DNA from 3 places in the Mesorhizobium sp. AA22 genome. Region 3 is predicted to be linked to each of the others. Evidence: predicted binding sites of a transcription regulator. Region 3 holds the regulator's gene; each other region holds the start of a gene.
The links. Region 3 encodes LexA, which represses DNA repair genes until DNA is damaged. Its sites were predicted from a motif close to TGTTCNNNNTGTGTTCNG; they were not measured.

Region 1: a site for LexA is predicted at 4,582-4,599, ahead of dinB (DNA polymerase IV). Genes of this name have one in related genera too.
Region 2: a site for LexA is predicted at 7,693-7,710, ahead of parE (DNA topoisomerase IV subunit B). Genes of this name have one in related genera too.

What each region holds. Positions count from the first base shown of each region.
Region 1 covers NZ_CP048406.1:1,813,473-1,823,704, reverse strand. Annotated here, with positions in the region: gene A9K68_RS08955 (hypothetical protein) at 194-460, opposite strand; gene A9K68_RS08950 (DUF6456 domain-containing protein) at 596-1,204, opposite strand; gene A9K68_RS08945 (hypothetical protein) at 1,290-1,679, opposite strand; gene A9K68_RS08940 (hypothetical protein) at 1,753-2,055, opposite strand; gene A9K68_RS08935 (helix-turn-helix transcriptional regulator) at 2,130-2,834, shown strand; gene A9K68_RS08930 (hypothetical protein) at 2,895-3,197, opposite strand; gene A9K68_RS08925 (hypothetical protein) at 3,363-3,782, shown strand; gene A9K68_RS08920 (GNAT family N-acetyltransferase) at 3,865-4,323, shown strand; gene dinB (DNA polymerase IV) at 4,657-5,898, shown strand; gene A9K68_RS08910 (FAD-dependent oxidoreductase) at 6,000-7,550, opposite strand; gene A9K68_RS08905 (DUF2182 domain-containing protein) at 7,644-8,522, opposite strand; gene A9K68_RS08900 (DUF1326 domain-containing protein) at 8,531-9,163, opposite strand; gene A9K68_RS08895 (sulfite oxidase) at 9,702-10,232, shown strand, end outside.
Region 2 covers NZ_CP048406.1:3,538,491-3,548,722, forward strand. Annotated here, with positions in the region: gene A9K68_RS17135 (flavin reductase family protein) at 1-405, shown strand, start outside; gene A9K68_RS17140 (TetR/AcrR family transcriptional regulator) at 451-1,065, opposite strand; gene A9K68_RS17145 (MFS transporter) at 1,198-2,658, shown strand; gene A9K68_RS17150 (CoA ester lyase) at 2,720-3,601, opposite strand; gene A9K68_RS17155 (MaoC family dehydratase) at 3,605-4,057, opposite strand; gene A9K68_RS17160 (DUF2336 domain-containing protein) at 4,295-5,416, shown strand; gene parE (DNA topoisomerase IV subunit B) at 5,571-7,622, opposite strand; gene gcvP (aminomethyl-transferring glycine dehydrogenase) at 7,857-10,232, opposite strand, start outside.
Region 3 covers NZ_CP048406.1:3,741,738-3,751,969, reverse strand. Annotated here, with positions in the region: gene tpiA (triose-phosphate isomerase) at 1-432, opposite strand, end outside; gene A9K68_RS18095 (SurA N-terminal domain-containing protein) at 578-2,470, shown strand; gene trpD (anthranilate phosphoribosyltransferase) at 2,467-3,477, shown strand; gene trpC (indole-3-glycerol phosphate synthase TrpC) at 3,482-4,333, shown strand; gene moaC (cyclic pyranopterin monophosphate synthase MoaC) at 4,400-4,897, shown strand; gene glp (gephyrin-like molybdotransferase Glp) at 4,897-6,102, shown strand; gene lexA (transcriptional repressor LexA) at 6,207-6,944, shown strand; partial or broken gene A9K68_RS18065 (ComEC/Rec2 family competence protein) at 6,938-9,393, opposite strand; gene gltX (glutamate--tRNA ligase) at 9,496-10,232, shown strand, end outside.

The DNA of each region.
Region 1 (10,232 bases), 1.9 Mb from region 3:
GGGGATTCAGCCAAGGATAAGACCCGCTATCAGAACCGTAAGGATCATCGACAGCGGAACGGCAAGAAGGCAGCACGCCTCCAAAGTGTTGATTTGCCAAGAGTTCATCGGGCGCTTCCCAGTTGGATTCCTGTCTAAACGGGCAAACCGGGACGGCAGTTCCACGAAAGATCTCCGGCGTCATCCACGCCGCTCATCGTGCCGATCGGCGCCAACCCTCATTCCCGGTCATCCAGCGAGCGCGCGCCAGATGCGTCGCCCAAGCCCGGAATGCCCGTTCCGGCTCCTGGTTCGGATCAATGTGCAGAACGGTGTAGGCGACCTCACGCCAATCGGCCCCGTCCGCCGAAGCATCGAGCAGCCGGATGTAAGTCAGCATGCAGTGCTCGTCATAGGCGGTCAGCACCGAAGACGTCGGCGCCACGTCTGCGAAATGAGGGTCTAGCGGTGGCTTTGGCATTGCGATCTACCAGCAATGGCGCACCGTAACAGGCCGTCGAGAAGCCCGCGCCCTTCAATTGGAGGACGCCGGCGATCGAGGTTCGCCTCTAGCCTGATCACCCATTGGTTCGACGTCCCGCCGTCCGTTCGCGCCCTACCCCCGCGGCCGCCGCATCAGCATCATCCCGTAATGCACCGCCAACAAATCCAGCCCAACCTTGAGCAGCTTAGACACAACGTCCCGCGGCTCGCCCGTCTGTTCGGCGAGGCACTTCACCGTTTCGCCATGGCAGCAGACTTTTTGCACCACGCCCGACACCTCCCAATGCGAAAGCGCGCTGGTGGCGTCGGCATAGGCGCGGCCGGCCGACAGGATGCGGTCGGCAACGCCGCCGCCGATGCGGCCGCCGTCGACGCGCTCGGTCAGCGCCATCGGCTTGACGCCGTCCTGGGCCGAGACGCGAAAATCCTCGCGGTAGCGCATACCCGCCTCGCGCTGCTGGCGCGACAGCGAGGTGATGCCGGTCAGCGGGTCGACGTTGCGCACCCGCACGATGCCGCCGGTCGAGGTGTGGCCGTCATTGGAAACCTCATAAATGCGCCTCGCCTCCAGCGTGCCGGTCGCCAGCCGCTTGCGGCCGAAGGCGTCGTCCTTCAGTGCGAAATTATGACCGACCTCCTTGCGGATGCGCACCTGCTCGGCCTCGCCCTTTGCCAGTTTGGGCGCCTTCGGCGCCTTGACCTTGGCGGTCTTCTTGCTCATGGACAGTCTCCTCGTTTGATTGGCTGCCTTCGCAGAACCTGGGGTCCTCGCCCCACGTAGCGGGGCGAGGAACGCAAGACCCAGTTCACGCCGCATCCGCCAGAGCCGTAGGGCGATGGTCGCAGAAGCGCGCCGCGTGATAGGCGCAGTAGCTTTTCAGCGGCCGCGTGCGCAGGCCGCAGCACAGCATGTCCAGTGCCGGCCGGCTGCCGGGCGCGTCGTTCTCGGGATCTTCCTCCAGCGTCAGATCGAGCGGTGCGCGGCAGCGGTTGAACAGGCAGTCGATGAAGCGCATGGCCGCGACGTGCGGCTGGCGCCCGGCGGCAACGGGGCGCGGCGCCGGCAGCTTGAAGGACTCGCCGTCGGGCCCGTGGATCTCGCGCACGGTCTGGCGCTGCGGCAGCCAGACCGGCGGCGCCAGCCTGGCCGGCGTGCGGGCGATGCTTTGCAATTCTGTGTCGGTACAGGCGGGCATGGTGTTCTTCCATTGAAAGGGTTGCGTAGATGCCGAAGCTGCCCCTCTCCCCGTTCACAGGGGAGAAGGGAGATCACCACCGGCGGCCAAGCTTCGCCTCGGCCGCCTCGCGGGTGGCGCCGGAAACCGCCCTGCCCGTGCGCCGGTCGAAGACAATGACCGTGCCATCCTCGGTGCGGATGCGCGAAAGGCCGGCGCGGCACTCGCGTAAGTTCGTGGCCGGAGCCGTGAGGGGAACGGCTCCGGCCGTTCCGGTCGCCTGCGATGACGGCAGGGCGACCGGAGCCGAGGCGCTGGCCTCGGGTTTCGTCCCGGCCGGGGAGGAGGACAGCCGGGACGGATGGGAAAACGAGATGGGGCAACGAGGCTTGTGCATGGCTGCATATAAGCATAACTCGAATAATTATGCAAGGCATTCTTTCATGGACGAAACCGATTCTTATGTTTCAGATGGCCGCCATGGCGAAAACCTCATTGTCGATCAAGGTCGGAGCGGCGATCCGCAAGGCGCGCAAGCAGCGTGGCCTGGTGATGCGCCACATTGCCGAGCACAACGACACCGATGTCGCCGCCGTCGGCAATTGGGAAACCGGCCGCAACCTGCCAAAAACCGAGAACCTTTTGAAGACCGCCGCCTTCCTGCGCGTCGACCCGGTGGCGCTCGGCAAGGGCGAGGTCGTCTTCCTCGACGACGCCGACAATGTCGCCGACGCAGAGATCGTCACCGACGCCGCCCCTTTGCCCGCCGGCCCTATGGACATCGAGCTTCTGGGTGCTGCGGTTGGCGGCGACGACGGCGACTTCACCTTCAACGGCGAGGTCGCCGGCTACGTCCAGCGCCCGCCCGGCATCGCCCATCTGCGCAAGGTGTTTGCGCTGCATGTGCTCTCCGACTCGATGGTGCCGCGCTACGAGCCCGGCGAGATGCTTTATTGCGGCGGCCGCGACGCCGTGCCAGGCGACCATGTGGTGATCGAGATGTTCCCCGAAGAAAACGAACGCAACGGCAAGGCCTTCATCAAGAAGCTTGTCAAGCGCACCGCTGCCGAGCTGGTCGTCGAGCAGTACAATCCGCCGAAGACGCTGACCTTCAACCGCTACGCGATCAAGGCCGTCTTCCGCGTCATCCCGCTCAAGGAACTGCTGGGGTATTAGGGGTGGCGGGTTCGCGCGCTCGCTTCTCCCCCTGTCGGAGAAGGTGGATCGGCGCGCCACTCAAGCCCGCCTGGATCTCTCCAGCGGAACCTCGCGCTCGCTGAGCATCCGCGCCTCGGCGCGGCGCCGCTGCTGCTCGTCGACGAATGCCGCCTGGATCACGACCGCTGCGCCCGGCAGGCCATCGGCGCGGCAGGCCGAGCAAATGAGGCGCCCCGAAAGGGACGCCAGCGGCGTCTGCGCAGTTACCCCGAAGCGCCTGAGCTCAGCCGGCTTCCACCATCTGTTGCGGCCGCAATCGATACACTCGACCGCAATCGAGACAACCTCGGCGAGCGTCGCTTCCTTGCCCGGCAATGCCATTGTTCCTGATGCCTCATGTTCCTGTTTTGTTCGCAACATTATGGGTTTTTTCCGAAGAGTCGAGTCGGATCTGCCCAACCCTGCGTAAAAGTTTAACTTGCGCATATTTTAGAGTTATGCTTGTGTACGATATACCGATGATTAGTTAGCGCCGTGGACGTACGCATGGGCGGAAGACCGGGCACCCGTCGCGGCCGCTCAGCCAAGGGAACCAGGATGGACGCCCTCTCCGCTCAATTCGCCCGTGATTGCGGCTATACCGGCGACAGCCCGGCCATGCTGGCAGCCTTCGCCGCCATCCGCCTCGACGGCATAGGCAAGGCCCGCCTGGGCCATGACCAGCGCAAGGCGGTGGTCGACCGGCTGAAGCACGGCGAGGCCTTGTTCCTGGCGGCGATCCGCCCGGCGCAGTCGGCCGAGGAGGCGCTCGAGGACGCCGCCCGCTTCATTGCGCTGTTCCGCAACATGCCGCGCTGGCGCCAGGAAAGACGCGGCGCCGATCTCGCCCGCGCCAGGCAGCAGCGGCTCCTGGCGCGCTTCTTCCGCCGCTATGGCCACCGCCTCTGGGCACGGCAGGCCGCGTAAGCCGGAGGTCGTCGACGCCATCGGCCGCGAATGGCTGGACCGCACTTGCCGTCGCCAAGCCCGCGCCGTATGTCGTCCCTCGATGAGCGAAATTGATTTCCGTCGCGCGCAAGCGCCCGATCTGCCGGCGATTGTCGCATTGCTAGCCGACGATGCGCTTGGCGCTGGTCGGGAAGACGCGTCGACGCCGCTCGCCCCCTCATATCTCGATGCCTTCAGGGCAATCGATGCCGATCTCAACCAGCTGCTGGCGGTGGCCGTCGAAGCCGGGCAAGTGGTTGGATCCCTACAGCTCAGCTTCATTCCGGGCATTTCGAGGAAAGGCGCCTGGCGCGGGCAAATCGAAGGCGTTCGCGTTGCCCGGCACCGCCGGTCCGGCGGCGTCGGCAAACGCATGATCGAATGGGCGGTTGAAGAGTGCCGCTCGCGCAACTGCAGCTTCGTTCAGCTCACGACCGACAAGAGTCGACAAGAGTCGCACGCTTTCTACGAGCGCCTCGGTTTCATCGCCAGCCATCTCGGCTACAAGATGGGGTTGTAGCGCTCGATCGGCTGATTGCCGAGTCGGCGCCGCCCCTCATCCGCCTGCCGGCACCTTCTCCCCGCATGGTGACGGGGCGAAGGGGGCTGTCCGCAACATCGGCAGTTCCTGCAACGTTGGTGATTAGCGAAACCATCGACGAGAGCGTCCTGCTCCCGTCCCTACAGGGAGAAGTGCCTAGCAGCGATGAGGGCCAGCGCAAACCTGAAGCGATTGTCTTCCACCTGCCGTCCACGCTCCTTGACAATCCACGTACAATGTTCTCTCTATGTTCCAAACCAAACCACCCTCGAGACAATGCGGCGTTCGAACCTCCGCGGGCGAACGGGCCGGATGGAAGCCAACATCCTCCACGCTGATCTGGACGCCTTTTATGCCTCGGTCGAACAATTGCTCGACCCGGCCCTGCGCGGCAAGCCGATCGCCGTCGGCGGCGGCGTCGTGCTGGCCGCGTCCTACGAGGCCAAGGCCTTCGGCGTACGTGGCGGCATGCCGGGGCGGCGGGCGCGGGAACTGTGCCCCGGTCTGATTTTCGGCGGCGGTCATTTCAAGGATTACCAGCGGCTGGGCGATGCGGCCATCAAAGTGCTTGGCGATTTCACGCCGGTGGTCGAGCGGATTTCCATCGACGAGGCCTTCGCAGACGTCACCGGCTGCACCCGTCTGTTCGGCCCGCCGGCCGAGATCGCCACAACCATCCGCCGCCGCGTGCGCGCCGAACTCGGCCTGCCGATCTCGGTTGGCGTGGCGCGCACCAAGCATCTGGCCAAGATCGCCTCGCAAGTGGCCAAGCCCGACGGGCTGGTGGTGGTCGATCCGCGCCACGAGCTCGAGTTCCTGCACGATCTGCCGGTTGAGCTGATGTGGGGCGTCGGTCCGGTCACCAGGGAGCGGCTGGCCGGCATCGGCGTCAACACCATCGGCGAGCTGGCGAAGACCAACGATGGGTCGCTGGAGCGCCTGCTCGGCCCGGCGGCGGGCGAAAAGCTCAACGCGCTGGCCTGGAACCGCGATCCGCGCAAGCTCGAGACGCAGCGCCGGGCGCGATCGGCCGGCGCGCAGTCGGCGCTCGGCAGGAAACCGGCCGAGGAGGAAGTCTTCGTGCCGACCCTGCTGCATCTGGCCGACAGGGTCGCCACCAGGCTGCGGGCGAAATCGCGGCCCGGCCGTACGGTGACGGTCCGTGTCCGCTTCGCCGACCTGCGCTCGGTGACGCGCTCGATCACGCTCGATCAGCCGATTTCGGCAACCGCGATGCTGGCCGAGATCGCCGAGGCGCTGGTGCGCAAGGTGATTGTCGATCATCCGCACGAAAAGACCATTTCGCTGCTGGCGATCGCCGTCTCGCATCTGGAAAAGCAGCCGGGCCTACAGCTGGAACTGCCGCTCGGCCTCGATGACGACCGCCGCCGCCCCGGCACAAGGAAGGGCGTGGCGCGCTGGACCGCCGACCGCGCCGTCGATAAGATCCGCGACCGCTTCGGCTGGGAGGCGGTCGGCTATGCCTCGGTCGCGCTCGGACTGTCGCGGTCGATTCCCGATGCCTTTCGCGAGCTGGCCGAAAAGGAGTTGTGAGCCGGTTTGGCCGGACCGATGCGATGCAGAAATTCCACTTCGCGCCCTCTTGAGCGTTCGCCATTGGCGCCTCGCAGGACCACTTGAGCGGAAGCGCCCAGTCAGGCGAGGCGAATATTCGTCTCGAAGAGGGCGTCAAGCGAAGCCAGGGGCGACACGGCCGGTCCGTTCAAAGCCGTGCCGTCGATAGCAAAATGCGAGCCGTGGCAGGGGCAGTCCCAGCAGCGCTCGAGGGAATTCCAATGGACATGGCAGCCGATATGCGTGCATGCGGCCGAGCGCTTGTAGAGCGTGCCGTCGTCATCGCGAAACGCGGCGATTTTGGTGAGCCCTTCGCGGACGATGGCACCTTCTCCCGGTCGCAGCTTGTCGACGGAATCGATTTCGCCAGGCGCGATATACTCGGCAAAACTCTTGAGCGCTGTCGCATTCTCCGACAGATAATCGCCGATCGCGCCTGCCGTCTTGCGAGACGGCTCGTAAAGATCGCGCCAGCGGCTTTCCCCCTTCAGAATCAGGTCGGAAATCAACAGGCCGGCGACGACGCCATGGGTAATGCCCTGGCCGGAATCCCCAGTCGCCACAAAGACGCGGCGGTTGCCAGGATTGCGGCCGATGAACCCCGCATAATCGACGGTCTCCATCACCTGCCCGGACCACCGGTTGGTTTCCACGCCGACATCGGGCACCAGCCTTTTGGTCCAGGCCGCCAGGGCCGCGAAGCGATCACCGGCATCATCGGCCTGCCCTGTTTTGTGGTCTTCACCTCCGACGATCAGGAAGTCGGTCCGATCTTCGCCAGGCTGAAGCCGAACGTAGTGGTAAGGGTCTTCAGTATCCCAATACAGGGCATCCCGTATGGTATCGCGCGCGATCTCGAACGACATCGCGTAGGTCCGATACGGCGCTTGCTTGGTATGGAGGGCGACCCGATCGTTGATCGGCGAGTTGGTGGCGACAACGGCCGATTTGGCGGACACGGTAAAGCCTGAAACCGTGGTTGCGCGCACGCCGCGGTCAGTCTCCTCGACCTTTTCGACAACGGTATCGGCATAAAGCGCGCCGCCGCGCGAGCGGATGCCTACCGCCAGCCCGCGGAGATATTTGAGCGGGTGGAAGGTCGCCTGGTTGGCGTATCGAAGGGCCTGCGCATCCGAAAAGCCTGCAAACGGCACACCCTTGGTCTTCTCGACGTCGACACCGATTTTCAGACCGGCGTCCAGCTGGCGCTTGATGTCGGATTGCTGCCTGCCGGAAGCCGGAAAGAGAAAGCCGTCGAGGCGTCGGAAATCGCACGCGATACTCTCGCTCTCCTGGATTGATTGGATACGGTCGATAGCGGCCGACTGGCTTTGGTAATACATCCGCGCCAGCTCCTCACCGCGCAATTTGGTCAGTTCCGAAAAGTAGTCGTCGCAAATGGATGACAGGTGCGCGGTAGTGCGAGCCGTCATGCCGCTTCCGATCCGGCCGCGATCGAGGACCGCCACCTTTTGCCCGGCGACGGCCAGTTCGTACGCGACCGACAGTCCGGCAATTCCAGACCCGACGACCACGACATCGACCTGTTCGCTCTGCCCGAGCGCGACCGCGTCGGGCGCTACTTCGGTCGCCGCCCAGAGGGATACAGTCCTTTCGTCGCTGACATTCATTGGCGGAACCTCCCATCCCAACATTCGGGTAAACGGATGCGAGGAGTCAAAGTTCCTCACGCCATTGAATGCCGACATAGGCCGCCCTGGTCGTCAGACCAAAAGCGTTGCGCTGCCCCAGGCGATCAGTGCGATGCCGGCTGCCCGGCCAACCCACTGGCCGGCAGGAAACAGCTTTTCAGCCAGCACCAGAATAGCGAGCCCGGCAACCCACACCAGATTCATGATGCCGCCCACGAACAACAACGCCATCAGCATCCAGCAGCATCCGACACAAAACGCCCCGTGCAACGCGCCCAAACGCAGCGCGCCGACTGCGTGGGGACGCCAGTGTCGGGCAAGAAACGCGGTCGGTGCCCGGCAATGCGACAGGCAGGCGTTCTTGAGCGGCGAGAGCTGATACAGGCCCGCGGCGATCAGGACGATGCCGGAAAGCCAGCGGCTCTGCGAACTCATCATCGTTGCGGAAACGAACGCCTCGCGTTCGAGCAGCCAATGCAACGCGGTGGCCACGACGGCAAACCCCAGCCAAACCAGGAGGTAGCCTGCCATAAATACGCCGGTGGGCGCGAGCTTGTCCTGGATCTGACCCTGTGCGAGCGCATGGCGATGCACGCGCGCATAGAGCAGAATAGTTGGCGCCGCACTCGGGGACATCATGGCAACCATCATGACCCACCACATGGCGATCATCAGTGCCCAGATCGCCGGCCCCCAGGCCCGCGGTTCGGCTGCCATGGTCATCGCGCTCATGTCCATGCCGGGCATATCCATCCCAGACATATCGGAGGTCAGGTCGGCAGTTTGCTGGTGGGGGAATAGCGCGAGCCTCGTCATCTCCCACGCATTCATGCCGAGCCCTGCACCCGCGACGATATAAAGCCAGGCCAGCAGGCACAGCGTTACCACGCCCGCAATCGTGATGACGCGGTCGCGTCTGAGCAGCCGTTCCAGCGGCGACCCGCCGTCCATGTGGCGCCTCAGGCCCGCACCACCCCGTGATTGTTGAGATGCAGCCGGGCGAACTGGCCGTAACTGTCCTTCATGTTCACCTGAACCGGCCCGCTGGTTGTGCTCGAAGCGCTGCCGATCTCGGCGACTGCATATTCGAAGCCGTTCGGCAACACGATCTGAGCGCGCGAGTCCGCGCCCGTCACCTTGTTGCGGATCGGTTCGCCGACGGTTTCGATGTAGTCCTTGACGAAGATGCGGCCCCTGCGGCCGTCGATATCGAGGTCGAGATCGATCTTGGTGAAAACCGGCTCATTCATTTTTGTTACGGTTGAGGCGTAGACGGCGAACATCGTCGCGAACGGGTCGGTGTCCTGGCCGGTCATGATGCGCAGCAGCGCTTGACGCTGCCGGTCGGTTGCATTCTCGTCGACGAAGGCGATGGCTTCGCCATTGCCCTCGTGGATCGCGCCAGGCCATTTGAAGATCGCGGCGATCCGAAGGCCGTCGAGAGCGGTCTCGCCATGATGACCTTCGTCGATCTGGATGCCCGCCACCGCATGGCAATGGCCTTTGTCGGGCAGCGCATTGAATTGACAGTTGCAGCCATATTCGCAGGTGCAATTGACAAGTTCGCGTCCCTTGATTTCCCAAGACGTCATGCTGTCCTCCCTGATATCGAAAGATTAGACCATCAACATACACCTGCGCCGGCCGCACCGCCATCCTGTCGCGCCATGGAAGACGGCAGACCATCGCGCCTTCTCGCTGAATAATGGGTGAACGTGCGCCTTGGAGATCGTGAGGCCGACATCGGAACGGCAGAAATGCGGTCGGACCGGCCCTTTCCGACCGCACCCGCGAAGGCCTGGAGACGACCCCAAAAGCGGCCGTTTCCGATAGCAATCCGAGCAGCAAACGATTTTGGCAGGACTGGAAAAATCGGTCTCGAATGCTGCAATCATCATCATGTCCCGTCCAGGTTGTGGACACGTCCTTCTCAAAGGCGCACTCTTAGCGTGCGAAACGCGAGCTGGTGTTTCGTCCAATGCTTCACATGCTTGACTTGCGTCGGGTGATTGTCTGACCTGTCCGGATACTTCCGGGTCGGCAGACCTCACATTATGTCGCCTATCCGTGATCAGGCTACGGCCTAAGGCACGTTGCAGCCCGTTCCGGATCAACTGGGAGGTAAACAGCATGCCTGATTTTCAGCGCAGAGAACTCCTTGTTCAAGGAAGTGCGGCTCTTGCCGCAATTGCTGCTCTCTATACCTCGCGTCGGGCTTACGCTTTTCCAACACGGCCGAGCGAGGAAGTTATTCCGTGGCTGGATCAGCCGACCGAAAATCCCGATCCGGTCGGTATCCAGAAGCAGCTTGTCTGGGAGGATTTGGATAGCTGGATAACACCAAACGACAAGTTCTTCAGCATCTCGCATTTCAATCGACCAACGATCGACGAGAAGACATGGTCGATGGAGATCGGAGGCCTGGTGAAGAAGCCTTTAAAATTAACGCTCGCCGACATCAGGGCGCGACCGCGGCAGGAGGTCGTTTTCACAGTGGAATGCTCGGGCAACCACGGTTTCCCCTTTTTCACCGGCGGCATCGGCAATGCGCGCTGGGCTGGGACGCCGCTCGCCCCGATCCTCGAGGAGGCCGGCGTTCTGGAAAATGGCATCGAGGTTGTCTTTTTCGGCACTGACAAAGGCGAGGTCGCAATACGCGAT
Region 2 (10,232 bases), 200 kb from region 3:
GCCGAAGAGACGGGCGAGTTCGTCGCCAACCTCGTCAGCCGCGATCTTGCTGAAAAAATGGTCCGCACGGCGGTCGATGCGCCGCGCGGCGTGGCCGAATTCGACTATGCCGATCTCACAATGGCGCCGTCGCGTCTGGTTGCGCCGCCCCGCGTCGCGGCAGCGCCCGCGGCGCTTGAATGCCGGGTGACGGAGATCTTGCGGCCAAAGGCGCTGGACGGGACGCTGACCAGCGCCATCGTCGTTGCCGGCGAAGTCGTCGGTGTGCATATCGACGATGCATTCCTGAAAGACGGCATCTTCGATATCGCCAAGGCGGGCAATGTCGGCCGTCTCGGCTATATGGACTATGCCAGCGTCAGCGAAATATTTTCGATGCGCCGGCCTCGCTGGGAAAAGGATTAGAACCTGATCCCCGATGAATCGGGTGGAACTCTAGCCTTGCATGCGTCAGCGATTGCTTCTCTTGGCCATTGCAACAATCGTCTCGTAAAGTTCGTCCTGCGCCTGTTGAGCGGTGATTTCTCCTGTCGCGGCAGCATTGGACAAGGTGTCGGCTGCGCCTAACATCGCCCAAAAACCGGCCTGCACGATCCCCCTTGGCCCTGTAAACGGGGCCAACGCCTTTCGGCACCTCTCGATGAAATCCAGTTGGTAGTCCCGCTTGACGGTCTCCAGTTCGGGCGAGCCTGCCAGCGCGGCCAGCACGCCGGGGATCTCACGGCCCTGGGCCAGCACGCATTCGACGTAGGACGATGCGATGACAGAAGCTTTCTCCTCCAAACCCGGAGCGCTTGCTTCAAGAGCGGCGTCGATCAGCGCCGTCTGGCGCGCGTCGAAATCCTGATAGAGGGCGGTCAGCAAACCGTTGCGCGTCCGGAAATGGTCATAGACCACCGGCTTGGCGACACCGGCCTGTTCGGCTAGGCGCGGCAGCGTCAACGCGTCGGTGCCTTCTTCGCGAACCAGCCACCTCGCCACCTCAAGGAGCTGGCTTAGTCGCTGCTCGCGACTGAGACGAACGCGTCTCTGCGTGGCTTCCCTATTTTTCGCTGTGCTTGACATGGCTATGTACCAAAAGTAACTTACCTGAAGTATATAGAGTTCGCTCTTCGATCGCAACCATCCGCCGGCCTTCCGCCCGGCGGCCGAAGCGGCACGCCTGCGCTTGCCGTACGCAGAGGATTTGTGTGCCTTATGACCGATACTTCACTTGCACGCCCGACCGACCGCAGGGCGTGGTTGGGCCTCATGGCCGTCTTGCCCCTGGTCCTGCTCGTAGCTATGGACGGCTCGATACTCTATCTCGCTATGCCGCGTGTGACCTCGGCCATCACGCCGACCGCCGACCAAGCACTTTGGATTCTCGACATCTACGGTTTCGTGGTTGGGTCGCTGCTGATCGCCTTCGGCAATATCGGCGACCGTTACGGGCGGCTGAAGCTGATCATGATCGGCGCGGTGGTCTTCGGTGCTGGATCGCTTGGCGCAGCCTATTCGCAAACCCCTGAAAGCCTGATCGCCTCGCGCGCCCTTATGGGACTGGGCGGCGCGACACTGTTGCCGTCCGGGCTGGCGATCGTGAGCTCGCTATTCCCCGATCCGCGAACGCGCGCTCGGGCGATCGGTATTTTCGCGGCGACTTTTGCGGCTGGTTTCGCCATCGGGCCCGTCATCGGCGGGCTGCTATTGCGGCAATTCGAATGGGGCGCCGTGTTTCTGATAAATGTTCCCGTCGTGATCGGCTTCCTGATCTCTGCACCGGTACTGCTGCAAGAGGTGCGTTCGACTAGCTACGGGCGATTCGATCTCGTGAGCCTCATGTTGTCCTTCGCAGGTATCCTGTTGTTCACATATTCGCTCAAGAGCGCGGCGGCCCATGGCTTCACGCCGACACTGTTGACCATCGGGATCGTCGGCATCCTTGCCCTTGGGCTGTTCGTGCGCAGACAGAGCAGGGTTGACTACCCGCTGCTCGACCTGGAACTATTCCGAGACCCCATTTTCTCCATCGCCATCTTAACCGGCCTTCTCACGCTGGTTGTCTGGTCGGCTACCGGATATCTGTCGGGCATCTATCTGCAATCGGTGCTGGGTTTTGATGTTTTCAATGCTGCGCTGCTGACGCTGCCGGGCGCGACCGTGCTGACGGCGACTTGCGTGGGCACCGCTCGCATCGTGGAGCGGATAGGCCGCAAAACTGCCCTTGTTGCCACACATCTGCTCATCAGCGTCGGCGTCCTCCTGCTGCTGTTCACGACCACCGAGGTCGGAATCGCGGCCTTCATCGCCTCGACCATGATCGCTGGCGTCGGATATGGGTTATCCTTTAGCCTGGTGGCCGAGATAGCAGTGTCGGCCGTTCCTGCCGAACGAGCCGGTGCGGCGAGTTCGATCGCCGAGACCAGCAACGAACAGGGCAACGCGCTGGGAATTTCCCTGCTCGGATCGTTGGCCGCGCTGAGCTTCCGGCTGTTGGGTCCCGGCGTGGCCGGCACGCTCAACGAAACACTCGATCAGTCGGACCCTGAAATTATCGTGCGGGCCAACGAAGCCTTTCTCACTGGTTTACATGTCGCGGTCGGCGCCGGCGGTCTGCTGACGCTTGCAACTGGCATCATCGCGTGGCTCTGGCTGCCGAGAAAGTTACCCGAATGACCTCTGCTGCCGGCGAGTTATAGGACACCCCAAATTTGGCATATCCCGCAGAAAGCCCGCTCTAGGCCGGAATCCCTGCCGCTCTGGCTCGCGCCAGAAGCCGCTCTGCCAGCTTGAGATGCGGCCGGTCGTACATCTTGCCATCGATGCCGACGACGCCGGGATTTCCAGCCGCCTCGAAAGCCTGAACGATCGCCAGGGAGTGTTTCACCGCCTCGGCCGACGGCGTGAAGGCGGCGTTGATGACCGGCACTTGCGCCGGATGGATCGCCATCTTGCCGGTGAAGCCGTCGCGCTCTGCTTCGGCGCATTCCGCCTCGAAGCCGGCCATGTCGCGAAAGTGCGGAAAAACCGTGTCGATCGCCGCGACTTCCGCAGCACCCGCGGCGAGGATGGTCATGGTACGGGCGAAGCGGAACACATCGGTGTAGCGGGCAATCTCGTCGCGCGCCGTGCGCGCACCGATTGCTGCCGACAGATCTTCCGCACCCCAGGTCACGCCGACAAGCCGCACACTTGCGTTGGCGTAGGTCGCAGCCGCCAGCACGCCGGCAGCTGTTTCGGTGATGATCGGCAGGATTTTTATCGCGCCATCCGGCAGGCCGTTTTCGGCCTCGTGCACCCTCAGCTTGGCCGAGAGATGCTGGACATCCTGGCCGCTGTTCGACTTCGGCAGCATGATGCCGTGGGGTTTCACTGGCACGAGTGCCGCCAGATCGTCATCGGTCAGGTCGGTCGAGAGATCGTTGATGCGGACATAGATTGCGGATCTGGTTTGATGCCTGTGTCCGGTGATGGAGCGTGCGGCGACGTCGCGAGCCAAAACCTTGTTTTGTGGCGCGACCGAATCCTCGAGATCGACGATGACCACGTCGGCGCCGGCGCCAAACGCCTTTTCCAGCTTCTTTTCGGAATCGCCTGGAACGAACAGCAGCGAGCGCATCGGTCAGGCCGCCTTCTTCATCATCATTGCCTGCCTCGTGCATTTGGCGACGAGCACGTCGTTCTGGTTGTAGGCGCGGTGCTCGAACTCGACGATGCCGCGATCCGGTTTCGACCTGGAGTCGCGCACCGACATCACCGTCGTCTCGACGCGGATCGTGTCGCCGTGGAAGACTGGATGCGGAAACACCGTCTCCTTCATGCCGAGATTGGCGATGGTGGTGCCGACGGTGATGTCGTTCACCGAAATGCCGATCATCAGGCCCAGCGTGAACAGCGAATTGACCAGCGGCTTGCCCCATTCACTTTTGGCGGCGAAGTCGAAATCGATGTGCAGCGGTTGCGGGTTCAGCGTCATTACCGAAAACAGCATGTTGTCGCTTTCGGTGACGGTTTTCCGCAGCGTGTGCCGGAAGACATGGCCGACGACGAACTCTTCCAGATAAAGCCCGGCCATGCTCGATCTCCTCGGCTGCCGCATCGGCCTGAAGATCGGAATCGATGTTCGGAAAGCACGATGCGAAGATTCAAAGTGTTAGAGCGTACTTCTGTACGCCCCTCTAAGGGGTTGATAGGCGCTGCATACCGCGCTCGCAAGCCAGTTAACAAACATGGTGAACCGTTCGTAAACCATTTCTGCCTACGGTCTTCACTGGGGCGGGAACGGACTCGGGTTAGGGGCGTAGCGGACGGCATGGTTGTTTCGCATTTCCTGAAATGGATCTACACGGCCAAGGTTTCGGAGCGCGCCGCTGCGGCAGGCGCTCTGGCTCGCGCCTACATCAATGCCGATCTGCCTTTCGAGGACCGCTGCGCGGCGGAGGCCGCGCTGACGCTGCTGCTCGACGATGCCTCGTCGAAAGTGCGGCTGGCGATTGCAGAATCGCTGTCGATGAGCCATCACGCGCCGCTGCATATCATCAGCGCGCTGGCGTCAGATCAACCGGAAGTTGCAAGCCTGGTGCTGGCACGTTCGCCGCTGCTCACCGATGCCGATCTGATCGACCGCGTTGCGGGTGGCCAAAAGGCGACGCAGAAACTGATCGCCGATCGTGCGCGCGTCTCCATGGCGGTTGCCGCGGCGATCGCCGAAATCGGCGAGCCGGAAGCCTGCGCCACGCTTCTCGCCAACAGCGGCGCCGACATCGCTTCGCTCAGCTTCCGCCGTATCGCCGAACGCCATGGCCATCTGCCTTCGGTGCGCGAAGCGCTGATTTCCGATGCGCGCCTGCCTGCCGACTGCCGGCATATGCTGCTGATAAAACTTGGTGAAACGCTCAAAGGTTCGCCGCTGGTGGTGGCGCTGATGGGCCGTGCCAGAACCGAGCGCGTCATGCGCGACGCCTGCGTCAAAGCTTCCATGACGCTGATCGAAGGCACGCGCCAGGAAGAACATGCGGCGCTCATCGAGCATCTGCGCCTGCGCGGCGACCTGACAGCAAGCTTCATCATTCGTACCATCGCGCATGGCAAGGTCGACTTCTTCGGCTCGGCGCTGGTCGCGCTCAGCCAGCAATCCGAACAACGGGTGAGGGCGCTGCTGGTCGGCGGGCATGACGTGGCGCTGCAGGCGCTGTTCCGCAGCGCCGGCCTTGCCACGGCTACGCATGGGATCATCCTGCGCGCGCTGAAGATCTGGCGCGAGGTCGCCAATGGCAAGCGCCTGGCCGGCGTCCAGGAAGTCAGCTGGCTGATGCTGCAGGAACTGGGCGGGCAGTCCGCCGAAGGCGATCTCGCCGGATTGGTCAAATCGATCCATCTCGATGCGCTGCGCGAAAACGCGCGCGGCCATGCGCTGGCGATCGCTGCGGCTTAGACCTTCGCGAAAAATCCGGGAAATCCTCGATCGCGGCGATAATCCGCAGAGAGGCTGCGATTTGCGAGGTGTCGGCCGCCTCGCTTCGCTCGGTGATGCCAGCAGCATTCTGCCTTGCAACAGCGACGGTCGCCGTTCGCCGAGCAGAAGACGCTCAGATATCCAGCACTTCGGTCTCGGCGAATTCCGCGCGTTCCTGGATGAAGCGGAAGCGGGCTTCCGGCTTGGTGCCCATCAGCGCGTCGACCGCATCCTTGGTCGCCGCCTCGGCCTCGATAACATCGACCCTGAGCAGCGTGCGCTTTCTCGGGTCCATGGTGGTTTCCTTGAGCTGGGCGGCCATCATTTCGCCCAACCCCTTGAAGCGGCCGATTTCGACCTTGCCGCGCCCGGTGAACTCGGTGCGCAGTAGTTCGTCCTTGTGCGCATCGTCGCGGGCATAGGCGACCTTGCCGCCTTGCCGGATCGAGTAGAGCGGTGGCACCGCCAGATAGAGATGGCCGCCGCGGACCAGGCTCGGCATCTCCTGATAGAAGAAGGTGATCAGCAACGAAGCGATATGGGCGCCGTCGACGTCGGCATCTGTCATGATGATGACCCGGTCGTAGCGCAGATCCTGGTCGCGGTACTTCGAGCGTGTGCCACAGCCAAGCGCCTGGATCAGGTCGGAAATCTGCTGGTTGCCGGCAAGTTTGTCGTTGCCGGCGCTGGCGACGTTGAGGATTTTGCCGCGCAGCGGCAGCACCGCCTGGCTGGCGCGGTCGCGCGCCTGTTTCGCCGAGCCGCCGGCCGAATCGCCCTCGACGATGAAGAGTTCTGCGCCGGCCGCGGCATTCTGCGTGCAGTCGGCGAGCTTGCCGGGCAGCCGCAGCTTGCGCACCGCGCTCTTGCGCGAGACTTCCTTTTCCTGGCGCCGGCGCACCCGCTCGTCGGCACGCGCGATCACCCATTCGAGCAGCTTCGAAGCTTCCTGCGGATTATCGGCCAGCCAGTGATCGAAGGGGTCGCGGATGGCGGTCTCGACGATCCTGATTGCTTCGATCGTGGCCAGCCTGTCCTTGGTCTGACCGACGAATTCCGGCTCGCGGATGAACACCGACAGCATGCCTGCCGCTGAGATCATGACGTCCTCCGACGTGACGATCGAAGCACGCTTGTTGCCGACCAGATCGGCATAGGCACGCAAGCCGCGCGTCAAGACGTTGCGGAAGCCGGCCTCGTGCGTGCCGCCTTCGCCGGTCGGAATGGTGTTGCAGTAGGAATTGAGGAACCCGTCGCCGCCGAACCAGGTCACCGCCCATTCGAGCGAACCGTGGCCGCCTTGCCTGTCGCTTTTGCCGGCAAAAATTTCGCGGGTGACCTGGAATTCGTCGCCGAGCGAGGCTTTCAGATAGTCCTTGAGGCCACCGGGAAAATGGAACTCGGCCTTAGCCGGCGTCGTGTCCTTCTCCTTGATCAGCGACGGATCGCAGGTCCAGCGGATCTCGACGCCGCCGAACAGATAGGCCTTCGAGCGCGTCATGCGGTAGAGCCGCGCCGGCTCGAATGCCGCACCCTTGCCGAAGATCTGCTCGTCGGGATGGAAGCGTATCCTGGTGCCGCGCCGGTTATGCACCTCGCCGAGTTGCTCCAGGCCGGTCACCGGAACGCCGCGCGAAAATCGCTGGCGATAGAGCTGGCGCCCGCGCGCGACCTCGACCTCGAGATGGTCCGACAGTGCGTTGACGACGGAGACGCCGACGCCGTGCAGGCCGCCCGAGGTTTCGTAGACCTTGCTGTCGAACTTCCCGCCCGAATGCAGCGTCGTCATGATGACTTCGAGCGCCGGCTTCTTGAATTTCGGATGCGGATCGACCGGGATACCACGGCCATTGTCGGTCACCGCCAGATATCCATCGGCCGAAAGCTCGACATCGATGAAGGTCGCGTGGCCGGCGACCGCCTCGTCCATCGAATTGTCGATGACCTCGGCGAACAAATGGTGCATAGCCTTGTCGTCGGTGCCGCCGATATACATTCCGGGCCGCCGCCGCACCGGCTCCAGCCCTTCCAGAACCTCGATGTCGGCGGCGCTGTAGCTCTCGCTGCCGTCGCGGGATGCCGGGCGCTTCGCCGCCTGCACCAGCGGGTCGGCCGGGCGAGCGGTGGCGCGAACCGGTTGCGACTGCTTGTCCATAGTGCCGAAAAGATCGTTGTTGTCGTCCATGCTGGTCCTGGATTGCGATGCTGCGAATCACCATCCGATACTGCCACGCTTTTTGCGGGCAGGCGACGGAGGTTCCTGTTACGTTCGAGGATAGGGCTCTTACTGCAAAACCATCCGGCAACCAAGCGGCGGAAATGGGTCGAAACTCCGGCCTTCAGAGGTTTGCCGCATCAGCCACCCTCATTGCGTATGCGCGGGAAATGAGGAGGCAGTCTGCGTCGCAATCGGCTGGTTCTATTCCGCCGCCCCCAGATATTCTGACAGCGGCGGGCAGGAGCAGACTAGGTTGCGGTCGCCGGCGACATTGTCGATGCGCGACACCGGCGGCCAGTATTTGGCTGATGTGTCGGCATCACCGGCGGGATAGGCCGCCTCCAGGCGCGAATAGGGATGGGTCCACTGGCCGGCCAGCGCCTCGGCCGCGGTATGCGGCGCATTGACCAGCGGATTGTCGGCCAAGGGCCATTCGCCTTTTGCCACCTTGGCTGCCTCGCCTGATATCGCGATCATCGCCTCGCAGAAGCGATCGAGTTCGCTCTTGGGCTCGGACTCGGTCGGCTCGACCATTAGCGTGCCGGCCACCGGAAACGACATGGTCGGCGCATGGAAACCATAATCGATCAGCCGCTTGGCGATATCGTCGACGCTGATGCCGGAGCTCTCCTTCAGCACGCGGGTGTCGAGGATGCACTCATGGGCGATGCGATCGTGCCTGCCCTTGTAGAGGAGCGGGAAGTGCGGCGCGAGCCGCGTCGCCACGTAGTTGGCGGAAACGATCGCCGTCTCGGTCGCCTGCTTGAGGCCGGAAGCGCCCATCATGCGGATATACATCCAGGTGATCGGCAGGATCGAAGCGCTGCCGAACGGTGCGGCCGACACGGCATGGCCCGAGCCTTCGGTGACGTGGCCGGGCAGATAAGGTCTCAGATGCGCCTTGACGCCGATCGGGCCGACGCCGGGACCGCCGCCGCCATGCGGGATGCAGAAGGTCTTGTGCAGGTTCATGTGGCAGACATCGGCGCCGATGTCGCCGGGGCGAGCGAGGCCGACCAAGGCGTTGAGGTTGGCGCCGTCGAAATAGACCTGGGCGCCATGCTCGTGAATGAGGGCGCAGAGGTGGCGCGCGCCTTCCTCGTATACGCCATGCGTCGAGGGATAGGTGAACATAAGCGCGGCGAGATTCTTGGAATGCTCATTGGCTTTGGCACTCATATCGTCCATATCGATATTGCCATCCTCGGTGCAGCGCACGACGACGACGCTCATGCCGGCCATCGCCGCACTCGCCGGATTGGTGCCATGCGCGGATGACGGGATCAGGCAGACGGTGCGGTGGCCTTCGCCGCGCGAGCGGTGATAGCCGCGAATGGCGAGCAGCCCGGCATACTCTCCCTGGCTGCCGGCATTGGGCTGCAGGCTGACCGCATCGAAGCCAGTGATCTCCGACAGCCAGCCTTCCAGTTCGCCCACCATCGCGCGATAGCCTGCCGAATGCCCGGCCGGCGCGAATGGATGCAGATTGGCGACGCTTGGCCAGCTCACCGGCATCATCTCGGCGGCGGCGTTGAGCTTCATCGTGCAGGAGCCGAGCGGGATCATGGCGCGGTCGAGCGCCAGGTCCTTGTCGGCCAGCCGGCGCAAGAAGCGCATCATCTCCGTTTCCGAGTGGTTTTCGTGGAAGACCGGCTGGCTGAGAAACGCCTTACCGCGTGGCTTGCCCGGAGTGGTGCTGGTGCCAGCAGCGCCTGCCTTGGCGCCGAACAGTGCTGCAATGGCGTCCAGATCGGCATCGGTCGAGGTCTCGTCGAAGCTGATGCTGATGTGGTCGGCGTCGATGACGCGCAGCAATCGGCCGGTCTTTTCAGCAGCGGCGGCGATCGCGCCGGCTCTGCCTTTCACTTCCACCGTCACCGTGTCGAAGCGGCTTGCGCCAAGCACCGAAATTGCTGACGCGGTGAGACCGGTCGCCAGCCGGTTGGCCAAGGAATGGATTCGGCCGGCAATCGCCTGCAGCCCGGCAGGGCCATGCCAGATCGCATAGGCCGTCGCCATGTTGGCGAGCAGCGCCTGCGCGGTGCAGATGTTGGAGGTCGCCTTGTCGCGGCGGATGTGCTGTTCGCGCGTCTGCAAGGCGAGACGGTAGCCCGGGCGGCCCTTGCTGTCAGTGGACTGGCCGACAAGGCGGCCGGGCATCAACCGCGTCAGCCTGTCGGAAACAGCGCAATAGGCGGCGTGCGGCCCGCCAAAGCCCATCGGCACGCCAAAGCGCTGCATCGGGCCGACGGCGATGTCGGCGCCAAGCGTAGCCGGCGCGTCGGTCAGCGTCAGGCCGAGCGGATCGGCAATGAAAACGACCAGCGCGCCGGTGGCGCGGGCCTTCTCGATCACCGCCTTGTGGTCGCCATAGACGCCAAACGTATCAGGCCAGGAGACCAGCAGAGCGGCGGTGTTGTCGTCGATCGTGTCGCCGTCGACCTCGATGCCGAGGGGCTCAGCGCGGGTGCGCACGACGTCGAGCGTCTGCGGGTGCGGCGTGCCGGCAAGCGCCACCTTGGTCCGCTTGTCGCGATGATGGCGCAACGCAATGCCGACCGCCTCGGCCACCGCCGT
Region 3 (10,232 bases):
GAGCGTCGCGCCCGCCTCGCGCTCGGCTCTCGTCTCGCCGATGCAGATGATGGCTATCAGCCCGGCGCGCCACGCGGCGGACGCCTTGGCCTGAACAATGGCGTCGTCCTCATAGTGATCGGCGCGACGTTCGGAATGGCCGACGATGACGTAGCTAGCGCCCGCATCCTTCAGCATCTCGGCCGAAATGCAGCCGGTATGGGCGCCGCTCTCCTTCGTGTGGCAATCCTCGCCCCCGGCCCGGACCGGCGTGCGCGACAAAATCTCTGCGGCGTGCGCGAGTAGCGTCGCCGGAACACAGACCAGCGCTTCGGTCTCCGCATCGAGCCCGCTCATGAAGCCGTTGCCGATCATCCTGAGTTCGTTGAGCGAGGCGCTGGTGCCGTTCATTTTCCAGTTGCCTGCGACCAGCGGGCGGATTCCTAGCGTCATGGGATTTGCTTCTCCGGGCAATATTCGGCTGCGTCCTCACTACCAAACTCAGCCCACAAAGCAATCGACAGTGGGCCGGAAGGACGCTATTGCGCTTGTTTCAAACTCGGCGCATGCGAAAATGCGCCAAAAATCGGAAGTGACCATGCTTAGTATCTTGAGAAACGCGGCCGGGACCTGGGTCGCGAAGGCGCTGCTGATATTGTTGGTGTTGAGCTTTGCCGTCTGGGGCATTTCCGGCCAGATGGTCGGTGGTTTTGCGGGCCACGATGCCGTTATCACGGCCGGAGGCACCAAAGTGTCAATCAACGAGTATCGCCTCGCCTATGATCGCCAGATCAGCGTGATGTCGCAGCAATTCGGCCAGCGCATCAGCCGCGAGCAGGCGACGGCGCTCGGCCTCGATAACCAGGTGCTGGCGCAACTCGTGTCGGGTGCAGTCCTCGATGAGCAGGCGCGCAAGCTCGGGCTTGGGTTGTCCAAGGACCGGCTGGCCCAACTCACGCATGAAGACCCAGCTTTCAAGGGTCCTGGCGGCACCTTCGACCGGAGGACGTTCGAATACATACTGCAACAGGTCGGCATGCGGCCGGAAGACTATCTGAGGAATCGCGCCCAGGTGGCTGTGCGCCAGCAGATTGTCGACGCGGTTTCGGACGGCCTCAAGGCTCCGGATACTTTCTTGAAGGCAGTCGCGCTCTATCGTGGCGAAGACCGCACCATCGAGTATGTGACCTTGCCGAAATCGCTGGTCGAGCCGATTGAAGCGCCATCCGACACTGCGCTTTCGGCCTATTTCGAGGAAAGCAAGAAGACCTATGCGGCGCCCGAATACCGAAAATTCTCCTATGTCAGGCTCGAGCCGCAAGACATCATGGATCCGAGTGCCGTGACCGACCAACAGGTCAGCGACGACTACAACAAGAACAAGGGGCGCTACACCACGCCCGAAACGCGCACCATCGAACAGCTCGTGTTCAAAACGCCTGATGCCGCGAAGGCCGCGCTCGATTCACTCAAGACCGGCGCTACCTTCGACAAGATCGTCGTCGCCGAGGGCAAGACGCAAGCCGACACGCTGCTCGGCACGCTGTCCAAGGACAAGATCGCCGACAAGGCAGTGGCGGATGCGGCGTTTGCGCTTAATGTCAACGAAGTAAGTCCGGTCGTTCAGGGCGCCTTCGGTCCGGTGCTGCTGCGCGTCACCGACATCAAGCCCGAAGTGGTGAAGCCGCTGGCCGAAGTGTCCGCAGATATCCGCAGGGATCTGGCGCTGGGCGAGGCAAGCCGCATTCTGTTGGATGTGCACGACAATTACGAAGATATCCGCGCTTCGGGCAGCACGCTCAAGCAAGCGGCCGAAAAACTGAAGCTGAAGGTCGTCACCATCGACGCGATCGATCGCACCGGCCTGAGGCCGGACGGCACCATCGTCAAGGACCTGCCGGAATCGCCGGAACTCATCAAGGCGGTGTTCGACGCCGAACCGGGCACCGAGAATCCCGACCTCACCACCGCCGACAACGGCTTCGTGTTCTACGAGGTGGAGTCGATCACGCCGGCCCGCGACCGCACGCTGGATGAAGTCCGACAGAAGGCGGTAGCCGACTGGACGGCGGCGGAAACGACCAAGCGGCTCACTGCAAAAGCGGACGAGCTCGAAAAGCGTCTCAAGGCCGGCGCCACGCTCGACGTGATCGCGAGCGAGCTCAAGCTTGAGAAGCAGACCAAGCGCGGCGTCAAGCGCGAGGCGGACGACGTCGATTTCGGCAAGGAAGGGGCGGCTGCGATGTTCGGCGAAGGCGAAGGCGGGACCGGATTGATCCCTTCGCCCACCGGCGACGGACAGATCCTGTTCAAGATCGCCGAAGTCTTCGAACCTGCCGGAGCCGACGCCAGCTCGGTGCCGGACGACGCGCAGAAATCGTTCACCGCCGGCATGTCCGACGACCTGCTCGACCAGCTGGTGGCGCAGCTGCAGACGCAGTACGACGTTCGCATCGATCAAACCGCCGTTGCCCAAGCCCTGACCAGATGAGCGCGCTCAAGACCCATATCGCCAAGGTCGCGACCGGCAACTCCCTTTCCTTCGAGGAGGCGCGCGAGGCCTTCGACATCATCATGTCGGGCGACGCTACGCCCGGCCAGATCGGCGGCTTCCTGATGGCGCTGCGCGTGCGCGGCGAGACGGTGAGCGAGATTTCCGGCGCCGTCGCCACCATGCGCGCCAAGATGCTGCGCGTCGACGCGCCCGCTGACGCGATCGACATCGTCGGCACCGGCGGCGACAATTCGCACAGCGTCAACATATCGACCGCATCCGCCTTCGTCATCGCCGCCTGCGGCGTGCCGGTGGCCAAGCACGGCAATCGCGGACTATCCTCGCAGACCGGCGCCGCCGACGTGCTGACCGCGCTCGGCGTCAAGATCGATATCCCGCCGGAAACGATCGGCCGCTGTATCCACGACACAGGCGTCGGCTTCATGTTCGCGCCGGCGCATCATCCGGCGATGAAGCATGTCGGCCCGATCCGCGTCGAGCTCGGCACCCGCACCATCTTCAACCTGCTTGGCCCGCTCTCCAATCCGGCCAGTGTGAGCCGGCAGATGGTCGGCGTCTTCTTGCCTGAATGGATCATGCCGGTGGCCGAGACGCTGAAGGCGCTGGGCGCCGACCACGCCTGGGTCGCCCATGGCGACGGCTATGACGAGATCACCACCACCGGTGAGACCCAAGTGGCCGAACTGGTCGGCGGCGAAATCCGCAGCTTTTCACTGACCCCGGAAGCGGTCGGGCTGAAGCGGCACACCAAGGACGAGTTGCGCGGCGGCGACGCCGCCTACAACGCCCAGGCGCTGCGCGATATGCTGGGCGGCGCTGCCGGCGCCTTTCGTGATACAGTGCTGATGAACGCCGGCGCCGGACTGGTGGTGGCGGGCAAGGCGACGACGCTTGCCGACGGCATGGCGACGGCAGCGCAATCCATCGACAGCGGCCGGTCGCTGAAAGTGCTCGACCGGCTGGTCGAGATTTCGAATGGATAGAGCCGTGTCTGATATCCTGCGCAAGATCGAAGCCTACAAGCGCGACGAGATCGCTGCGGCGAAGGCGCGCGTGCCGCTTGCCGAGATCAAGGCGCGGGCGAAGGACACCGATGCAGCGCGCGGCTTTCTCTCGGCTCTTGAAGCCAAGCGCAAATCCGGCAGCTTCGCGCTGATCGCCGAGATCAAGAAGGCGAGCCCGTCCAAGGGCCTGATCCGCGCCGATTTCGATCCGCCGGCATTGGCCAGGGCCTATGCGAAAGGTGGTGCTGCCTGCCTTTCGGTGCTGACCGACGCGCCGTCCTTCCAGGGCGCGCCTGAATTCCTCACCGATGCGCGCAACGCCGTGACATTGCCCGCTTTGCGGAAGGATTTTCTGTTCGAGCCGTATCAGGTGTTCGAAGCCCGTGCGTGGGGCGCGGATGCCATCCTGATCATCATGGCGAGCGTCGATGACGCCGTGGCCAGCGAACTCGAAACGACAGCGTTCGAACTCGGCATGGACGCACTGGTCGAAGTGCATGACGAGGCCGAGACGGAACGCGCGCTGAAACTGTCGTCGCGGCTGATCGGCATCAACAACCGCAATCTCCGGACGTTCGAAACCAGCATCGAGACCTCGGAGCGGCTCGCGAAGATGGTGCCGGCAGACCGCCTGCTGGTCAGCGAGAGCGGTATTTTCTCGCACGAAGACTGCCGCAGGCTGGAACTGAGCGACATCGATACGTTCCTCGTCGGCGAGAGCTTGATGCGGCAACAGAATGTGGCCACTGCGACGCGCCTGCTTTTGACGGGCAAGGTTCCCGCCATTGCATCGGCCCGAAAATCGGAATCGATTTTCGGAGAGCACGATGCATAGATTCAAAGTGCTAGAGCGTACTTTGCGCGTCCAAACGGACGCACGTCGCTCTAAGACTGACTGACGATGACGGCCGCCCTCACCCATCTTGGCCCGAAAGGCGAAGCCAATATGGTCGATGTCGGCGACAAGGCGGAGACGACGCGCACGGCAATCGCCGAAGGTCTTGTCGCGATGCGGCCCGAAACGCTGAAGATGATTCTCGACGGCGATGCCAAGAAGGGCGACGTGCTGGGCACGGGGCGCATCGCCGGCATCATGGCGGCCAAGAGGACGCATGAGCTGATCCCGCTCTGCCATCCGCTGCTGTTGACCAAGATATCCGTTGACATCGAACCGGACGCGACGCTGCCAGGCCTGAAGGTCACGGCGCTGGCCCGCGTCGCAGGTAAGACCGGCGTCGAGATGGAAGCGCTGACCGCCGTCTCGGTCGCCTGCCTGACCATCTATGACATGGCCAAGGCGGTTGACCGCGCCATGGTGATCTCGGGCATCAGGCTGGTGGAAAAGACCGGCGGCAAATCCGGCGACTACAAGGCGGACGCCAAGGGGGCAGGCCAATAATGGCACTGCTTCCGGTCGCCGAGGCGCTCGAGCGCCTGCTTGAGGATGCTGCGCCCTTGCAGGCTGAATGCGTCGCCCTGATGGACGCCGCCGACCGCGTGCTGGCGGAGCCGCTTCTGGCGCTCCGCACCCAGCCGCCGTTCAACGCGTCCGCCATGGACGGCTATGCCGTGCGGGCCGAGGACGTCGCGTCCGTGCCTGCAAGACTTTCGGTGATCGGCATGGCGCCGGCCGGACGCGGCTTTGCCGGAACAGTCGGCCGGGCGCAGGCCGTGCGCATCTTCACCGGCGCGCCGCTTCCTGCAGGCGCCGACACCATCGTTATCCAGGAGAATGCCAGGGATCTCGGCGGCGGCAGCGTCGAAGTGACCGCGTCGACGGTTGAAGGCCGCAACATCCGCCGCCTCGGGCTCGATTTCTCGAAGGGCGACGTCCTGCTGGAGAAAGGCCGCCCGCTTGATCCGGCGGCATTGTCGCTGGCGGCTTCGGCCAACCACCCGCAGGTCAGCGTGGTGAAACGGCCGCTGATCGCCATCATCGCCACCGGCGACGAATTGCTGCCGCCGGGCAGCGACCTTGGCCCCGACCAGATCATCTCGTCCAATGCCTATGGCGTCGCCGCCGCGGCCCGCTCGGTCGGCGCCAGCGCGCTCGATCTCGGCATCGCCCCCGACCGCAAGGAGGCGATCGCCACGCTGGTGAAACAAGCGGTCGACGCAGGCGCCGATGTCATTGTCACGCTGGGCGGCGCCTCGGTCGGCGACCATGACCTGGTCCATGACGTGCTGACCGGTGAAGGCATGACGCTCGATTTCTGGAAAATCGCCATGCGGCCCGGCAAGCCGTTGATGTTCGGGCGGCTGGGCGACACCCGCTGCATCGGCCTGCCTGGCAATCCGGTGGCGAGCCTGGTCTGCACGCAGCTCTTTCTGAAGCCGCTGCTTGCGCGGCTCGGCGGCCGCGCCTTCCGGCAGGACATGCGTCAGGCGCGGCTCGGCGCCACCATGCCGGCCAACGATCTCAGGCAGGACTATGTACGCGCGGTGGTGAAGGAAGAAGCCGGCACGCCACTGGCGACCCCGTTCGGCGTCCAGGATTCCTCGATGCTCAAAATGCTGGCCGACGCCAACGGGCTGATTGTGCGCGAGCCATTCGCTCCCCCAGCCGCGACGGGCGCCGCATGCAGCGTGCTGATGCTACGCTGAACAAAACGTCAACACATTCATTGAACTTTAAACGGTTGCGGAACACAACTGGAACAGATAGTGTTTGTTCTGGTTTTGTTTTTCTGATTCTGTTGGGGGTCGCGATGCTGACACGCAAACAACATGAACTGCTGATGTTCATCCACGAGCGGCTGAAGGAAAGCGGCATTCCGCCCTCGTTCGACGAGATGAAGGAAGCGCTCGACCTCGCCTCGAAGTCGGGAATCCATCGGCTGATCACGGCGCTGGAGGAGCGCGGTTTCATTCGCCGCCTGCCCAACCGGGCCCGCGCGCTGGAGGTGCTGCGCCTGCCCGATTCGATCGCGCCCGGCCTCAATGCGGCGCGCAAATTCTCGCCAAGCGTCATTCAGGGCAGCCTTGGGCAGGGCAGCCTCGGACGACAGATCAAACCGGCGCCTTCGCGCCTGCCCGCGGCCGGCAATGACGACGACGTCGTTGCCACCATCTCCATACCGGTGATGGGCCGCATCGCTGCCGGTGTGCCGATCGACGCCATCCAGCACCAGACGCATTCGATCTCGGTACCACCGGACATGATCACCGGCGGCACGCACTACGCACTGGAGGTCAAGGGTGATTCGATGATCGAGGCCGGCATTTTCGACGGCGACACGGTCATCATCCGCAACGCCGACACCGCCCAGCCTGGCGAGATCATCGTTGCCTTGGTCGACGAGGAGGAAGCGACGCTGAAGCGGTTCCGCCGCAAGGGCGCCTCGATTGCACTGGAAGCCGCCAATCCGGCCTATGAGACGCGCATCTTCGGGCCGGACCGGGTCAAGGTGCAAGGCAAGCTCGTCGGACTGATCCGGCGTTACTGAGCGGCAGGCTTCTTGGGTTTCTCGGCCCTGCGGTATGGCGGCAAGCCCCTCGCCTCGCGCGAAAATCTCCGCTGCTCGTGCCAGGGCCTATATGGCTGTCTGACGGCAAAACGGATTTCTGCGCGCGTCGTCGCTGATAGCGGATCGAAGAAGACGGCGGCACTGCCCATGCGAGCGAGCTGCCGTTTGGTGACGACGAGAACCAGCGGATTGCGGCAGGGATTATAATAGGCTGTGGCATCGTCGATGACGATCAAATCCGCAAGGCACAGGCTGGCCGTGCGGTTTTGCGGTCGTCGGCGAGTGCGATGATCGCGCCGGACGGGTGCCGGGCGAGGCACAGGCCGGCAGTGCAGTAGAAGGGCGCTCCAGGCGGCAGGTCGGCCGGGTCGGCGATGTCGAACCGCACGTCTCCTTTTTCGAATGTCTCCGGCTCGACAATGGTCGCTGAAACCAGCGCATGTTTCCAGTTGTCGGTGGTGAATTCGTTCGAACGCACCCGGTTGACGGCAAGTTCGCCGCCGCCGATCGGCAGCGCCACCAGATGCGCATCTTCCGAAATCAGCACATCGGGGGCGCGCGTGTCGGAAATCGTCAGCAGGCCGGCGAGCGCAAAGGGAAGTGCCGCAAGCCGCAACCATGTCGTCGCCATCGTAGCGATGACCAGGGCGACCGTCACCAGCAGAACCGACTGCAACGAGATCAGCCCGACTGCATCGACCGGCGACCGCTCGGAAATCCATCCCGATATTGCGATCATGGCCGTCAGTCCCTTGCCCATCATGTAGAGGAAAGGTCCGTCGAAGCCGAAAGGCATTGCCAGAGCGCTGAGGACGGCCAGGAACATGACGACCGTGACGATTGGCATGACCGCCAGATTGGCGAACAGGCTAAGCGGCGATACGCGCTGGAAGTGCCAGATGGCGAAGAGCGCAGTGGCGCTGCCGGCAATGATGGAGGTCATTGCGATGGTACCTGTCCCAGCTGCGAGTTTTCGCGTGACGAAAGCGACCGGCGACCGTCGCTGTGGCGGCGCCGTGGCCCTGTCGGCACGATAGTCGGACCAGCCGGCATAGGCGCCCACGAGAGCAGCAGTCGCGGCGAAGGACATCTGGAAGCTTGGGCCGACCACCTCGTGCGGCGCCACGACGATGACGGCGATGGCAGAAATCGTCAGATTGCGCATGGTAAGTGCCGCTCGGTCGAACAGCACGGCGACAAGCATTACCGCCAGCATGATGAAGCTGCGTTCAGCCGCGACCACGATACCGGAAAAAATGAGATAGGCAGCGATGGAAAGGAGTGCGGCAGCAGCCGCATATTTCTTGACCGGCCGGCGTGACGAAAAATCGGGAAACAGCGCAAAGGCGCCGCGCAGCAATCCCATAATCGTGCCGGCGACAAGCGCCATGTGCAGGCCGGAAATCGAGATGATGTGGTAGATGCCGGTGCGCCGCATCGATTCGTTTATCTCTTCGGGAATGCCGGCACGCACGCCGATGATCAGTGCGGCGGCAATCTCCCCCTCGGCGCCACCAATGCTGTCCCTGATATGGTCGGCAATGTTTTCGCGCGCCTTTTCGATCGAGGAAGAAAGGCGCGCGGCGAACGGCACATCCTCGGAAACGACGATCTTCGGATCGCCGAGGAAAAAGCCACTGGCACCGATACCGGCGAAATAGCTGTCAAAGGAGAAGTCATAACTGTCCGGCCTAACTGGGCCAGTCGGAGGCAAAAGCCGCACATAACCGGTTGCCACCGAGCCTGCAGTCATCTCAGCGGGAATTTTGCGTGCCGAAACCCTGACACGTCCCGGTGCATAACGCAGTGTCGGCCGGGCGGTCGACATCACGTCGATGGTCAGCCTGATCCGGCCGTTCGCCATCTGATCGAGCCTAACGACACGGCCGGTGAGCTGGGTCTGGATTTCCGAACCGAGCATCTGCGTTCCCGCGCGCCAGGTTTCAACCTTGGCGGCGAGAACACCGAGTGCGCACAGCAACGCTGCCATGAAGCACAGATGCGTCTTGCGCCATGAGCGGGTGACAGCCGCACACAATGCCGTGAGGACCACGACGGCAATGGGCTGCGGAAAGTCCGGTTCGACAGTAAGCGAAAAATAGACGATCACCCCGCACGCCAGAAAAACCGGCACCAGCAGGAAGGCGACGCCGCGGTCGAGTTCCAGGCCGGCTGCCGAGGCCACGCTGTTGCGGATACCGGATGGTGAAAGATGGCTGAGCTGTCGGCGGAAACGAATGACGGGCCCCGGTTGTGGAGCCGGTATTGGCGCGGAGCGGTCCGGCGAAAGAGGCTGGGCAACCGGGTGCGATGCAGGCAGCAAAGCGGGTAGCGGCTCGGCATGAGGAACGTCGGCAAACAGCGATCGTTCGCTGACGCTTGCGATCGCGCCCTCGCTCTCGTCCACGCCCCGGCCTGGTCCAGCCATCGGGTCTGCCCCTTGCGCCCTTGACCTCCTATGCTACATGAACGCGCGACGCGCGAAAGTCCGTGCAACCACATCCGTTTCCTGCGCTTGCCTGAGAGTTCCATGTCCGACAAGGTCGTCACCCGTTTTGCCCCCTCGCCCACCGGCTTCCTGCATATTGGCGGGGCGCGCACGGCGCTGTTCAACTGGCTCTATGCGAAACACACTAGCGGCAAGATGCTGCTGCGCATCGAGGACACCGATCGCGAGCGTTCGACCGATGCGGCAACCGCTGCCATTCTCGATGGGCTCGCCTGGCTCGGCCTCACCTGGGATGGCGAGCCGGTATCGCAGCTCGAGCGCGCGCCGCGCCACCGCGCGGTCGCCGAGGAGCTGGTGCGGCTCGGCAAAGCCTATTACTGCTATGCGACGCCGGCCGAGCTGGAGGCGATGCGCGAGAGCGCGCGTGCCAAGGGGCTGCCTCCTCGCTATGACGGCCGCTGGCGCAACCGCGACCCGTCGGAGGCGCCGGCCGGCGCCAAGGGCGCGATCCGCATCAAGGCGCCGGCCGGCGGCGAGACGGTGGTGCATGACCGCGTGCAGGGCGAAGTCCGCTTCCCCAACAAGGATCTCGACGATTTCATCATCCTGCGCTCGGACGGCAATCCGACCTATATGCATGCCGTCGTCGTCGACGACCATGACATGGGCATCACCCACATCATCCGCGGCGACGACCATCTGACCAATGCCGCCCGCCAGATGGTGATCTATCGAGCCATGGACTGGGACGTGCCGTCGATGTCGCATATCCCGCTGATCCATGGCGCCGACGGCGCCAAGCTGTCCAAGCGGCACGG